DNA from 2 places in the Rhizobium sophoriradicis genome. Region 2 is predicted to be linked to the other one. Evidence: riboswitches for the same ligand, from Rfam matches in the RefSeq annotation. Region 2 holds a riboswitch; the other holds the start of a gene.
The links. A riboswitch is a leader RNA that binds a small molecule or an ion and turns the genes downstream of it on or off. The one in region 2 is predicted to bind cobalamin.

Region 1 (7,430 bases), 1.6 Mb from region 2:
GACCTCGAAGGCCTCGTCTATGAGGGCCGCACCGAGCTGATGGATGAGTGGAAGGCCGTCTACGCCCAGAAGAGCGACACGCGTACACTGGCTGAAAACATCGGCGGCGCCGACGTCTTCCTCGGCCTGTCGGCCGCCGGCGTGCTGAAGCCCGAGCTGCTGGCGCAGATGGCCGACATGCCGCTGATCATGGCGCTTGCCAATCCGACGCCGGAGATCATGCCGGATCTCGCCCGCGCCGCCCGTCCGGATGCGATGATCTGCACCGGCCGCTCGGATTTCGCCAACCAGGTCAATAACGTCCTCTGCTTCCCCTATATCTTCCGTGGCGCGCTCGATTGCGGCGCCGAGACGATCAACGAGGAAATGAAGATGGCGGCCGTGCGTGCCATTGCAGCGCTTGCCCGCGAAGAGCCGTCCGATGTCGCCGCCCGCGCCTATTCCGGCGAGACCCCGGTCTTCGGCCCGGATTATCTGATCCCCTCGCCCTTCGATCCGCGCCTCATCCTGCGCATCGCGCCGGCCGTCGCCAAGGCCGCCGAACAGAGCGGTGTCGCCCGCCGCCCGATCCAGGATTTCGACGCCTATTTCGATCAGCTGAACCGCTTCGTCTTCCGCTCCGGCTTCGTCATGAAGCCGATCTTCACCGCAGCCAAGGCTGCCGAGCGCAAGCGTGTCATCTTCTCCGAAGGCGAAGACGAGCGCGTGCTGCGCGCCGCCCAGGTGCTACTTGAGGAAGGCCTGGCCAAACCGATCCTCATCGGCCGTCCGCAGGTCATCGAAACGCGCCTCAAGCGCTACGGCCTGCGCATTCGCCCGCTGCAGGATTTCGAGGTCATCAATCCAGAAGACGACCCGCGCTTCCGCGAATATGTCGATCTCTACTTTTCGCTCGTCGGCCGCCGCGGCGTCATCCCGGAAGCCGCCCGCACCATCGTGCGCACCAACACGACAGTCATCGGCGCGCTGGCGCTGAGGCGCGGCGAAGCCGATGCGCTGATCTGCGGCCTCGAAGGCCGCTATGAAAAGCATCTGCGCGATGTGCGCCAGATCATCGGCAAGCGCAAGGACGTGCGCGATTTCTCCGCGCTCAGCCTGATGATCTCGCAGCGCGGCGCCACCTTCTTCACCGACACCTACGTCACCTTCAATCCGAGCGCCGAAGAGATCGCCGAGGCGACGGTGATGGCGGCCGAGGAAATCCGCCGTTTCGGCATCACCCCGCGCGCCGCCCTCGTCTCGCATTCCAACTTCGGCTCGCGCGAATCCGAAAGCGCCACCAAGATGCGCAATGCCCTGCAGCTCGTGCGCGACGCCGCGCCCGATCTCGAGGTCGATGGCGAAATGCACGGTGAAAGCGCCATCACCGAAGCCCTTCGCAAGCGCGTCATGCCGCACACGACGCTGCACGACGAGGCAAACCTGCTGGTCTTCCCGAACCTCGACGCCGCCAACATCACGCTCGGCGTGGTCAAATCGATGACGGATGGACTGCATGTCGGCCCGATCCTGCTCGGCGCCGCCATGCCCGCCCATATCCTCGCGCCCTCCGTCACCTCCCGCGGCGTCGTCAACATGGCGGCATTGGCCGTCGTCGAGGCATCGCAGCCGGCATAAGCCGGCTGCTCGCAACCCGGCGAGAAATATCACACAGCCCGGATCGACAGGCGCCCTTCGTCCGCGAGCGCATCGGCGCGTTCGTTGCCGACAATGCCGGAATGGCCTTTGCACCAGGTACCGGTCACCAGGGCGTTCTGGGATAGCTGAAGATCGACTGCCTTCCACAGTTCCGCATTGTCGATCGTTCGCCTTCGAGCATTTCCATTCGGGCTGCTTTTCTTCCAGCCGTTGTTTTTCCCAGATATGTCGCCGGCTGTTGCAGCCTTTGACGGCATAGACGGAATCGGACCAGATGGTCGCAGCTTCGCCGGCTGCTTCGCTATTGATCCAGATTGCGGCCTTCAGGACGGCGGTCAATTCCATCGAATTATTGGCCGACTCCTGGACGCCACCGAATCCGGAGGCGATCTCCACTGCATCGCGATAGGTGACAAATGCCCAGCCGCCGTGTTGGGAACCGGGTTCGTAACAACCGTCTACGAAGATGTGAAGGCCGTGTTGAGCTTCGCGCATCCGGCCGGTTGCTCCAGGCAAGCTAAGTTCGTTAAAGATGCCTATCATTCTCGCCTCGCTCCCGCCTTTGCTACGCTCGCCGCCCAGACCAGCGCCTATCGCGACGGTCTGCGCGCCGCTTGACGCGGAATGCACCCCGTCGATTGTGTCGACCATTTGACGATAGTAGCGGCAGTGGTGCCTATTGCCGAGGGGGGAACTATGGGGCAGCGTGGATCATGGACAATCCGTTGAGCAACGCCGGTAAGCGCGATCGAACCGTAACCGTACGTCGTATTCTCAAGGTCAATCATGCTGGCGAATTCGGCGCAATACGCATTTATGGCGCACAGATCTGGATGGCCCGTAGGCTGTTTCCCGACATCGTTCCTGCACTCCGCGATATGCGAGATGACGAGATCAAGCATTGCCGCCTGTTTCGCGACGCGATGCCGTCCAGGAAGGCCAGGCCATGCCGCGTCATGGCATTCTGGAGCCTCGGCGGTTACCTGCTGGGTTTCCTGACTGCCCTCGGTGGACGTAACATGGTCTGGATCTGTACCGAGGCGGTTGAAAGCACTGTTCACCGTCACCTTGAGGATCAACTGGCCTTTCTGGCGGCCGGAGACCCCGAGCTTCATGGCCTTATTGCCTCCATTCAAGAGGAAGAATTGGCTCATCTCAGGGAGGCCGAGAAAAACCAGACCGCACGCGGAATGAGCCACACACTGCTCCTGCCCGTCATCGCCGCACTCACCGATTTGATGATCTGGCTCTCGAAATGGCGCGCTCGAAGCAGATCTGACAGTCCGCGACCGGATCTGTCCGCGAGCGACGTCTGGCGCGACGCGTGGAATCGCCGGCCTCTGCTGGATAAGATCGCGAAAATACGCTAAGAATTTCTCTGAGCTTATTAAGAGAAACACGCTAAGAGGAAACGCGCGGCGAAGTGACGTCGCATTCGACCACCAACCGTTTGCTCATTCCGGGACGACGCCGTGAAACGCCGAAACCTGTCTTTTGTGCTTCTCGTTGCCTTCGCGACGCCCGTCGCCGCGCAGACGAGCGCCATCTGCGACGACCTGCGCGGTCGCCTCGCCGACCTGCCGCGATCGATCGGCAACGGCAATGGTCTGGAAGCGCGCCAGTTTGCTGGTGCCATCGCCGAGCAGAACCTCGAGCTGCGCAAGGTCCGCAACGACCTGCGCAGCTACGGTTGCACCTCGGGCAGCATGGTGGTGATCGGCGGCGAGAATGCCGATTATTGCGACGAGCTCTCGCAGGCCGAAGCCCGGATGATCGACAATATCCGCTATCTCCAGGATCGTCGCGCCGAACTGCGCAGTCAGGGCGGTGATGACGGCGGGCGCCGCGAACTGATGGCAGCTCTTGAGCGCAATGGCTGCAACAGCGAGAATTTCTACGCCCCGTCCGATCGCAGCGCCAACGATCCTGCCCCGAGCATCGAGGAACAGGCGATGCGCGGCGATACCTTCATTCCGCTCGGCGGCGGTGAAGAGTTCGATCCGCGTTATGACCTGCCGCGGGCCGAGATGATGTCGCCGGTCAGCACCATCTGCGTGCGCAGCTGCGACGGCGGCTTCTTCCCGATCAGCTCGAACGCCATTTCGGTCGATTTCGGCCGCGATGCTGAGACCTGCGCCAAGATGTGCCCCGGCATCGAGACCGAGCTTTTCTATCGCGACGTAAGGAGCACGGAAGCCGCGAACATGATTTCGGTGGCAACCGGCACACCCTACAGCGCTATGCAGAACGCCTTCGCCTATAAGAACCGCGCGCCCGGCGAGAAAAATGCCTGCGCCTGCAATCTCGCCGCCTATTACGAAGAGATGCGCGGCAAGCAGGCCCTGAGCGAACCGCAGCAGCAGAGCTCGATCACGACGATCCGCACCAATCCGCCGGCGAAAGATACCGCGGCTGCGCCAACGGCACCCCGGCCGTCAGTCCCGGAGCGTCCCTATGACCCTGCGCAAAACAAGGTCCGGCAGGTTGGCCCGCAATTCCTCGCAGGCGACCAGGGTTCGATCGATCTTGCCAACCCGGCAACACCTGGCCCGCAGCCGCAACAGCAGTGACCGCTACGGCTCGCTCCGTCCCCAGCCATCGTGGAAGACGAGCTCCTCGAGCGGTAGGCGCTGGCGCCAGCCTTTGACGGAAAGCTCCGGCTCGTCATACAGCCGGTCAACGAAGCCTGCGCAGAGCCAGGCGACCACCTCTATATGATCGGGTATGCCGAGAATGGTTTTCAGCTCGCCTTCGCGAAAGATGCTGACCCAGCCGATGCCGATTCCTTCGGCGCGCGCCGCAAGCCAGAGGTTCTGGATGGCGCACACCGTCGAATAGCTATCCATCCGCGGATTGTGCGTGCGGCCCAGCACGACGCTGCCGCTGCGCGTGGGATCGCAGGTAACGCATATGCCGAGCGGCGCCTCGACGATGCCTTCGAGCTTGAGAGAGCGGTACGCCTGCCGCCGCTCGCCGTCAAACATCAGTGCCGCCTCTTCGTTGGCCTGTGCAAAAGCGTCCCGGATGCGCGCCCGCACGGCTTCGCTCTTCACCAGGATGAAGTTCCACGGCTGCATGAAGCCGACGGAGGGGGCGTGATGGGCGGCCGTCAAGAGCCGCGCCACGACATCGTCCGGCAAGGGATCGGGCAGGAACTGGCTGCGCACGTCGCGTCGCGTCATGATCGCGTGATACACGGCCTCGCGTTCGGCCAGAGAAAAACCGGGTGCCGCCGACATGGCATCCTCATCAAAGGGTCGCATCGTCAAATCCCCAACAACGCAACCGCCCGCCGTCCGCGCGGGTTGGGTCTATCTTGCCAGGCCGGTCTTCTGACTCGGCGTCATCCGTCTGCCGCAGCCTTCCCGGCAAAAGCCAGTGGCATGATGAAGCGGCAGGCGTCGGCCTTACAGCGTTGGGCACGTTCCGGTCTTCCACCGGATTCCCGATTCTCCCGCGCGAAAGCGGGCACCTGACGAAGCATCTATTTCAGGAAAGCACTTCGCGGGCAAGCGCCGGCAGCACAGCGATTTGCCCGCTGACGGGCCAGTGCACAGCCAGCAGCTGGTCACGACCACGCTTGCAAATGCATTGAAGAAACTTGCCGCCAGAAGACGGATTGCTGCACGCCGGAGCCCTCTTTCAGGCCGCCAGATTCTGCGTGACAACGGGAGGCCGCCACGCTAAACACGCCGCATGTCGATCACTTCCGTCTACGCCTCGCGATTTTATTGGTACCGCTGCTCCCAGCGGATGCGGGTCCATGCGTAACTGAAGTCGACGCGACGACAACCCGAACAGCCGCTAGTCTACCTGGCGGCTTTTTTGTTTCCGCACGGTATGACCAAACAGGAGCCACACCGTGTCCGATACCATCGACGATCTGCGTATCCTCGAAATCACCCCACTGACCAAACCCGCCGATATCCTCGCGGAAATTCCCCGAACCGCTGACGTCAGCGAGACGGTGACCAGTAACCGCAATGCGATCCATAAGATTCTGGAGGGAAAGGACGACCGCCTGATCGTCGTCATCGGCCCCTGCTCTATCCACGATCCTGCCGCCGCCCGCGAATATGCCGAGCGGTTGGTGCGACAGAGGCAGCGCTACTCCGGTGATCTCGAAATCGTCATGCGCGTCTATTTCGAAAAGCCCCGCACCACGGTCGGCTGGAAGGGTCTGATGAACGACCCGCATCTCGATGGCAGCTACCGCATCGAGGAAGGGCTTCGGATTGCCCGGCGCCTGCTGCTCGACATCAATGCGATGGGCCTGCCCGCCGGTGTCGAATTCCTCGAGACGATCACGCCGCAATACATTACCGACCTCGTCAGCTGGGGGGCGATCGGCGCCCGCACGACCGAAAGCCAGATCCATCGCCAGCTCGCCTCCGGCCTCTCCTGCCCGATCGGCTTCAAGAACGGCACGGATGGCGGCGCACGCGTCGCGCTCGATGCCATCCTCGCCGCCTCGCAGCCGCATCACTTCCCCGCCGTCACCAAGGACGGGCAGGCTGCCATTGCCTCAACAAAGGGCAACGAGGACTGCCACATCATCCTGCGCGGCGGCAGGCGGCCGAACTATGAAGCGGCCGATGTTCAAGCTGTCGTCGGCGAAGCCGTCAAGCTCGGTGTTCTCCCGCGCATCCTTATCGATGCCAGCCATGCCAACAGCAACAAGGACCCGATGAACCAGCCGCATGTGGTCAAGGACGTCGCCGCACAGATCACCGCAGGCAATCGCCACATCAAAGGCATGATGATCGAGAGCAACCTCGTCGCCGGCCGCCAGGATCTCGTCCCCGGCAAGCCGCTCGTCTACGGCCAGTCCATCACCGACGGCTGCATCGATTGGGATATGTCGGTCGCCGTGCTGGAAGACCTCGCCGTTTCCGCCCGCGAACGGCGCAAGGCGGCGGCCGCAGCTTAACCGGCCGGGAAGTATCTGACATAGGCGAATTCTTCGCCGTCTGGTGACCAGCAGGGCACGTTGATCGTGCCCTGCCCGCCGAAAAGCTCGAACAAAGTCTTCAGATTGCCGCCATCCATGTCCATCAGCCGCAGCCGCACGTCGAGATCGCGGGGATGATCGAAAACGCTGGGGTCGTAGGACAGGATCAGCACCTTGTCGTTCTTGGGCGCCGGATGGGCGAACCAGTTGCCGTAATTGTCCGAAGTCACCTGCTCGAGGCCGGTGCCATCGGGATGGATGCGCCAGATCTGCATCAGGCCGGTGCGGCTGGAGTTGAAATAGATCCATTGCCCGTCGGCGGAATAATCCGGCCCATCATTGCGGCCCTCGCCATGCGTCAGCCGCGTTTCGGCGCCGCCGTCGACGGAGATCGTATAGATGTCGAAGAGATCGTCGCGGATGCCGCAATAGGCGAGCTGGCGGCCATCCGGCGACCAGCCATGCCAATAGGAGGGCTGATTTTTCGTGACGAGCCGCGGCGTTCCGCCGTCGATCGGCAGGATATAGATAGCCGACTTGCCGAACTCGCTCTTGTCGGAGATGACGATCTCGGTGCCGTCGGGGGAAATGCCGTGATCATTATTGCAGTTGACGGCAAAGCCGGTATCGACCTGAACAACCTCGCCGCCATCGAGCGGAAGCCGGAAGAGCAGCCCGTCACCGTTCAGCAGCAGATAGGAGCCGTCGGGAGCATAATTCGGCGCTTCCACCAGCCGATCTGTCTGCCACACCTCACGCGCCCTGCCCGTCCTGACATTGTAGATCTCGACCGAGCTGCGCATCAATGCTCCTCCTGACCTCTCGATCGTGCTAGCGATCC
Region 2 (7,430 bases):
CTTCGCCTCCGCCAGTCCCTCCTTCCAAAGAATGCGGGCACCGACCCATTGCGGGTGGTTCACCCTGAAATGCAGCGTCGCCCGCGCCACCGGCACCCCAGCCGCCAGCAGCTTCTCACACATCTCCACCAGGATGTTGTCGATGAAGCGCTCGCCGCGCGTCTCGTTCACCAGCCAGTCGAGAACGCGTCTCCTGCGGATCGGCCAAACGCCGTCGTTGGCTTCGACGGCAATCCCGGCCTTGTTTGGAAAAGACGACATCAAAAAACTCCGCTACATCGCGTCATCGGCGAGGATCGATTTCAGTTTCCGCTGAATGTGGGCGACAGGGAAGCAAATGATAAGGGCAAATGGCGATAAAACCTCAGAAATCCCAGTCCTCATCCTCGGTCGCCACAGCCTTGCCGATGACATAGGACGACCCGGAGCCGGAGAAGAAGTCGTGGTTCTCGTCGGCATTCGGCGAAAGCGCCGACAGGATCGCCGGATTGACCTTGCAGGCCTCGGCCGGGAACAGCGCCTCGTAGCCGAGGTTCATCAGCGCCTTGTTGGCATTGTAATGCAGGAATTTCTTGACGTCCTCGGTCAGCCCGACGCCGTCATAGAGCGCCTCGGTATATCGGGCCTCGTTGTCGTAGAGCTCGAGCAGCAGGTCGAAGGCGAAATCCTTGATCTCCTGCCTTCTCTCCTCGGAAAGCCGCTCCAACCCGCGCTGGAACTTGTAGCCGATATAATAGCCGTGCACCGCCTCGTCGCGGATGATCAGCCGGATCATGTCGGCCGTGTTGGTCAGCTTGGCGCGGCTCGACCAGTACATCGGCAGGTAGAAGCCGGAATAGAACAGGAAGCTTTCGAGGAAGACGCTGGCGACCTTCTTCTTCAATGGATCGCCTGAACCATACTGCTCCATGATCAGCGCCGATTTCCGCTGCAGGAACTCGTTTTCCTCCGACCAGCGATAGGCATCGTCGACATCGGGCGTCGAGCACAGCGTCGAAAAGATCGAGGAATAGGAGCGCGCATGCACCGCCTCCATGAAGGAGATATTGGAAAGCACCGCCTCCTCATGCGGGGTTATCGCATCTTCCATCAGCCTGATCGCGCCGACGCCGTGCTGGATCGTGTCGAGCAGCGTCAGCCCGGTGAAGACGCGGATGGTCAGCTGCGGCTCGGCCGGCGTCAGCGTCGCCCAGGACGGGATGTCGTTCGAAAGCGGCACCTTCTCCGGCAGCCAGAAATTGCCGGTCAGCCGGTTCCAGACTTCGAGATCCTTATCGTCCTCGATACGGTTCCAGTTGATGGCGCGCACGCGGGAAACGGATTTGAGTTGCATGTTCATTGAGCGGTCCCTCTTGAGGAATTTGTCTGAGTTTGCCCCTCATCCGCCTGCCGGCACCTTCTCCCCGCTTGCGGGGCGAAGGAGGCACGCCGCAAGCTCTCCATTCCCCACAAACCTCTCGCAGGGCACGTCCCCTCTCCCCGTTTTTACGGGGAGAGGGTTAGGGTGAGGGGCATCTTGCCGGTCCGGAGCGAAATCAATTCACAGCGTACAAGACACGCAGCCCTGCACCTCGGTGCCGGATAGCGCCATCTGGCGAAGGCGGATGTAGTAGATCGTCTTGATGCCCTTCCTCCAGGCGTAAATCTGCGCCTTGTTGATGTCGCGCGTCGTCGCCGTGTCGCGGAAGAACAATGTCAGCGACAGGCCCTGATCGACGTGCTGGGTCGCCGCCGCATAGGTGTCGATGATCTTCTCCGGTCCGATCTCGTAGGCGTCCTGATAATAATCGAGATTGTCGTTGGTCATGAACGGCGCCGGATAATAGACGCGGCCAATCTTGCCTTCCTTGCGGATTTCGATCTTCGAGACGATCGGATGGATCGAGGAGGTCGAATGATTGATATAGGAGATCGATCCGGTCGGCGGCACCGCCTGCAGGTTCTGGTTATAGAGGCCGGACGTCATGACAGCCGTCTTCAATGCCGCCCAATCGTCCTGTGTCGGAATATGGATTCCTGATTTGTCGAACAGCGTCTGCACCTTCTCCGTCGCCGGCTTCCATTCCTGCTCGGTATATTTGTCGAAATAATCGCCGGAGGCATATTTCGAATTTTCGAAGCCCTTGAAGCTTGTGCCGCGTTCGACGGCCAGCAGGTTCGAGGCGCGGATCGCGTGGTAGGTCACCGTATAGAAATAGATATTGGTGAAATCGACGCCTTCCTCGGAGCCGTAGAAGATGCGTTCGCGAGCGAGATAACCGTGCAGGTTCATCTGGCCGAGGCCGATCGCATGGCTCTCGTCGTTGCCCTTCTCGATCGAAGGGACCGAGGCGATGTGGCTCATGTCGGAGACGGCCGTCAGCGCCCGGATGGACGTCTCGATCGTCCTGCCGAAATCGGCGGAGTCCATCGCCGCCGCAATGTTCAGCGAGCCGAGATTGCAGGAAATATCCTTGCCGAGATGCTTGTAGGAGAGGTCGTCGTTGTATTCGCTCGCTTCGCTGACCTGCAGAATCTCCGAGCAGAGATTGCTCATCGAAATACGCCCGGCGATCGGGTTCGCCCGGTTCACCGTGTCCTCGAACATGATGTAGGGATAACCGCTCTCGAACTGGATCTCGGCGATCACCTGGAAGAATTCGCGCGCCTTGATCTTCTTCTTCGAGATGCGCGCATCCGCCACCATCTCCCGATACTTTTCCGTCACCGAAATCTCGGTGAAAGGCACGCCATAGACGCGCTCAACGTCGTAAGGCGAGAACAGGTACATGTCCTCATTGTTTTTCGCGAGTTCGAAGGTGATGTCGGGCACGACGACGCCGAGCGACAGCGTCTTGATGCGGATCTTCTCGTCGGCATTTTCGCGCTTCGTGTCGAGGAAGCGCATAATGTCGGGGTGATGGGCGTTGAGATAAACGGCGCCGGCTCCCTGACGGGCACCGAGCTGGTTGGCATAAGAGAACGAGTCTTCGAGCAGCTTCATCACCGGAATGATGCCCGAGGATTGGTTCTCGATCTGCTTGATCGGCGCGCCGGCCTCACGGATGTTCGTCAGCGACAGCGCCACGCCGCCGCCGCGCTTCGACAATTGCAGCGCCGAATTGATCGACCGGCCGATCGATTCCATATTGTCCTCGACCCGCAGCAGGAAGCAGGAAACTAGTTCGCCGCGCTGCTTCTTGCCGGCATTGAGGAAGGTCGGGGTCGCCGGTTGGAAACGGCCGGAAATGATCTCGTCGACCATATCGCGGGCAAGCCCCTCGTCGCCGCGCGCGAGCGTCAGCGCCACCATGCAGATGCGGTCCTCGTAGCGCTCGAGATAGCGCTTTCCGTCGAAGGTCTTCAGCGTATAGCTGGTGTAATATTTGAAGGCGCCGAGGAAGGTCGGGAAACGGAATTTTCGGGCATAGGCCTGGTCAAACAGGTCGCGTACGAAATTGAAGGAGTACTGGTCGAGCACCTCCTGCTCGTAATAGCCCTCGGTCACGAGATAATCGAGCTTTTCCCTGAGATTGTGAAAGAACACCGTGTTCTGGTTCACATGCTGCAGGAAATACTGCTTGGCCGCCAAACGGTCCTTGTCGAGCTGGATCTTCCCCTCGTCATCATAGAGGTTCAGCATCGCATTCAGCGCGTGGTAGTCGAGCGCTTCTGCTGCCTTCAAAGTAAGATGCGGCTTTGCGCCCGCATCCCGCGTCAGAGTTGTTCCCGTATCCAAAATCGTTCCATCCCGTGTTTGACGTTGGCGACGTCGTCTTCGGTGCCCAAGAGCTCGAATCTGTAGAGGTAAGGCACCCGGCATTTCTGCGAGATCACGTCGCCGGCGAGCCCGTATGTCTCGCCGAAATTGCTGTTGCCCGCGGCAATCACCCCGCGGAGATGTCCTCGGTTTTCCGCATCGTTCAAAAAACGGATCACCTGCTTGGGAACGGCCCCCTTGCCGCCGTCGCCGCTATAGGTCGGCACAACAAGCACGAAGGGTTCGCGGATATGGAACGCCACCTGCCGGAATGCGCGCCGCGCGCAGTCCGAGCTTGGCGACGAAGCGATGGGTATTTTCGGATCGGCTGGAATAGTAGACGATCAGTCCCATCGCTTTTCCCGATCAGGAGAGCGCGCTGATCATGTCGGGGCGGAAGCCCGCCCAATGCCGCTCGCCGGCGATAACGACGGGCGCCTGCATGTAGCCGAGGCTGCGGACGCGATCGAGCGCTTCGGCATCCTCAGAGATATCGACGATGTCGTAATCGACACCCAGACGGTCGAGGGCGCGGTAGGTGGCGGTGCATTGGACGCAGGCCGGTTTGCTGTAGACGGTAATGGTCATGATGTTCCTCGTGACGATGCGATCGAGACGCGCGATATCGATCGGAAATCTTTCGATATCCGTCGAAACATTCTCGGATGGTTTGAGCGATGAACCTGCTCAGCCGCCGGGCGAGATCAGCCGTCTGCGTAGCGCGGGTGGCGGCCTGAACTGCGATACTGACATGACTTCACCCCGAAGTGGCTGATGCGGAGGTTCGGCCTGCGAAACGCGATGCGGATAGATCCGCAGTCATGCAACGCGACCTTCCGGACACCCCGCCGGTGGACGTTTCGTTCGAGGCAGGTCTCCTGGCTTGCGGGTCAAAGCATCCTGCCCAGCCTTCCCGAGGCATCATGCCTCAGTGACCTGAAATCGAACAGTTGCTCGCCGCTTACAGTTGCGGGGGCAGCTCCGGATTTGTCGCACCATCATGGCGAAACGCACCGTATTCCCGTCTTAGCCCGCGATCTTGACGAATCGAAGGAACCTCTGAACACTAGATATAGTACGCGAATCCAAAATAACGTCAACGGATGGTTTGTACATCGCCTTACGGCAGGTTTGAAATCACTGCGTTCCTGTGAAGAACATGGATAACGAAGGCTTAAAGAAAACAGGCTGCCGGAGCCTCTTCCCTGCGTCATCCTCGGCCTTGTGCTGTCCGATTCGGATCGATGTGTGCCCCTCACCCTAACCCTCTCCCCGTAAACGGGGGAGAGGGGACGTGCCTTGTGAGAGCCGTGAGAGGGACGGAGAGGTCGCGACTATCTCCCTTCGCCCCACCTGCGGGTAGAAGGTGGCGGCAGCCGGATGAGGGGCGGGCGGCGATCTCTTAAGGCGACAATCTTTTACTGCTCGTGCGTCCTTTGTCAGCGGCCTGAGAGTCGGCCTGTAGCCGCTCCCTGCGATTTGCGATTCCCGGTCAGGCCCAAATCGTCATTATCCCCTTACCCGAAGCAGCCTGAGCGCATTGATCGTCACCAGCACGGTGGCGCCGGTATCGGCGAGAATCGCCGGCCAGAGGCCGGTGATCCCCATGATCGTCGTCACCAGAAACACCGCCTTCAGCCCGAGCGCGATGGTGATATTCTCTAAGATATTGCGCATGGTTCGTTTGGACAGTTTAATCATCCGCGCCACGTCGCCAACGCGACCGTGAAGCACGGCGGCATCGGCCGTCTCCAGCGCCACATCGGTGCCGCCTCCCATGGCGATGCCGATATCGGCGGCGGCCAGCGCCGGAGCGTCGTTGATGCCGTCGCCGACCTTGGCGACGATGAAGCCCTGACGCTTCAATTCGCCGACGACCCGCTGCTTATCCTCAGGCATCATCTCGCCGCGCCAGTCGATGCCGAGCATGCCGGCAACGGCTGCCGCCGTCCGCTTGTTGTCGCCCGTCAGCATCATCGCCTTGACACCGGCCGATTTGAGCGCGGAAAGCCCGGCTTCGGCATCCTCGCGCGGCTCATCGCGCATGGCGATCAGGCCGACCGCAACGCCATTGACGAGCAGCACCGATACGCTCTTGCCTTCGTCGTTCAACGCGATGATACGCGCATCCTGATCTCCATCGAGCGCCCCGCGCTCGCGGGCCGCGGACGGAGACAGTAGATCGAGCCTCTCACCGCCCACCTTGCCACTAACGCCCTTGCCCGGCAGCGCTTCCAGCTCGAAGGCCGGCGGCACGGGAACGCCGTCCGCCCGAGCACGGTTGAGGATCGCCAGCGCCAAGGGATGGCTGGAGCCCTGTTCCAGCACCGCCGCGCGCGACAAGACCTGCGCCTCGCTCAGTCCGAAGGAAACGATATCGGTCACCTGAGGCTTGCCTTCCGTCAACGTGCCTGTTTTGTCGAAGGCGACCATGGTCACCTGGCCGAGGCTCTCCAGTATCGCGCCGCCCTTCATCAACAGCCCGCGCCGTGCGCCCGCGGAAAGCGAGGCGGCGATCGCCGCCGGCGTCGAGATGACGAGTGCGCAGGGGCAGCCGATCAGCAGGATGGCAAGGCCCTTGTAGACCCATTCGCCCCACGCGCCGGAAAGGAAGCTCGGCGGAACCACCGCGACCAATGCTGCAACCACCACCACGCCGGGCGTGTAATAACGAGAGAACCGGTCGATGAAGCGTTCCGTCGGCGCCTTCGATTCCTGCGCTTCCTCCACCAGCTTGACGACGCGGGCGATGGTGTTGTCGGCCGCGGCTGCGGTGACGCGAACCCGGAGCACTGCATCGCCATTCACTGTTCCGGCAAAAACCGCGGCATCGACACCCTTGCGCACCGGCGTGCTCTCGCCCGTCACCGGCGCCTCATCGATCGCACTCTCGCCCGATACGATGACGCCATCCGCCGAGATGCGGTCGCCGGGTCGCACCATGATGATCGCACCGACGGCAAGGCTCTCCGCCGGCACCTCCCGCGTTGCACCATTTTCTTCGAGCAGCGCATTCTTCGGCACCAGTGCCGTCAGCGATTGGATGCTTTGGCGCGCCTTGCCCGCCGCCACGCCCTCCAGCAGCTCGCCGACGAGGAACAGGAACACGACCGTCGCCGCTTCCTCTCCCGCATTGATAATGACGGCGCCGACAGCGGCGATCGTCATCAGCATCTCGATCGAAAACGGCGTACCGGCCATAGCCGCCATGACGGCGCGCCGCGCGATCGGCACCAGCCCGACCAGCATGGCAATGATGAAGACATAGGATGCAATCGCAGGCACCAGATGACCGACGGCATAGGCCGCGACGAGCGCCACACCCGAGAGGATCGTCAGCCGGCCCTTCCGGCTCTGCCACCATGGGCCGGCCATCGGCCCATGGTCGTGCCCGTGCAGGCCCTTGATTGCCTTATCGGCATTGCCATGATCGTGATCATGACCTTCGTGGTCGTGATCACCATGGTCGTGCCCCGCGTGATCATGGCCGTGATGATCGTGCGATCCGTGGTTTTGCGCCGGCGCGAAGCTTCCGGCAAAGGGAGAGAGCGAATAACCGAGCCCCGTCACCCTCTTCTCGATCGCCCTGAGGTCGCTGCTGCCGTCATGCCGGACGGTCATCGTGCCCGCCACCACCGAGACGGACACATCGGCGACACCCGCCACGCGCCTGACCGCCGTGTCGATCTTC

Region 1: linked by a shared signal. The riboswitch ahead of bluB (5,6-dimethylbenzimidazole synthase) and the one ahead of nrdH (glutaredoxin-like protein NrdH) in region 2 are both predicted to bind cobalamin.

Annotation. Positions count from the first base shown of each region.
Region 1 covers NZ_CP104152.1:2,084,468-2,091,897, forward strand. The annotation lists gene N2597_RS10455 (NADP-dependent malic enzyme) at 1-1,617, shown strand, start outside; partial or broken gene N2597_RS10460 (ribonuclease H family protein) at 1,647-2,181, opposite strand; gene N2597_RS10465 (demethoxyubiquinone hydroxylase family protein) at 2,352-3,008, shown strand; gene N2597_RS10470 (DUF2865 domain-containing protein) at 3,111-4,208, shown strand; gene bluB (5,6-dimethylbenzimidazole synthase) at 4,212-4,901, opposite strand; cobalamin riboswitch at 4,944-5,129, opposite strand; gene N2597_RS10480 (3-deoxy-7-phosphoheptulonate synthase) at 5,501-6,568, shown strand; gene N2597_RS10485 (TolB family protein) at 6,565-7,392, opposite strand.
Region 2 covers NZ_CP104152.1:3,691,401-3,698,830, forward strand. The annotation lists gene N2597_RS18110 (adenylate/guanylate cyclase domain-containing protein) at 1-261, opposite strand, end outside; gene nrdF (class 1b ribonucleoside-diphosphate reductase subunit beta) at 365-1,339, opposite strand; gene nrdE (class 1b ribonucleoside-diphosphate reductase subunit alpha) at 1,541-3,718, opposite strand; partial or broken gene nrdI (class Ib ribonucleoside-diphosphate reductase assembly flavoprotein NrdI) at 3,697-4,093, opposite strand; gene nrdH (glutaredoxin-like protein NrdH) at 4,106-4,327, opposite strand; cobalamin riboswitch at 4,591-4,816, opposite strand; gene N2597_RS18135 (heavy metal translocating P-type ATPase) at 5,249-7,430, opposite strand, start outside.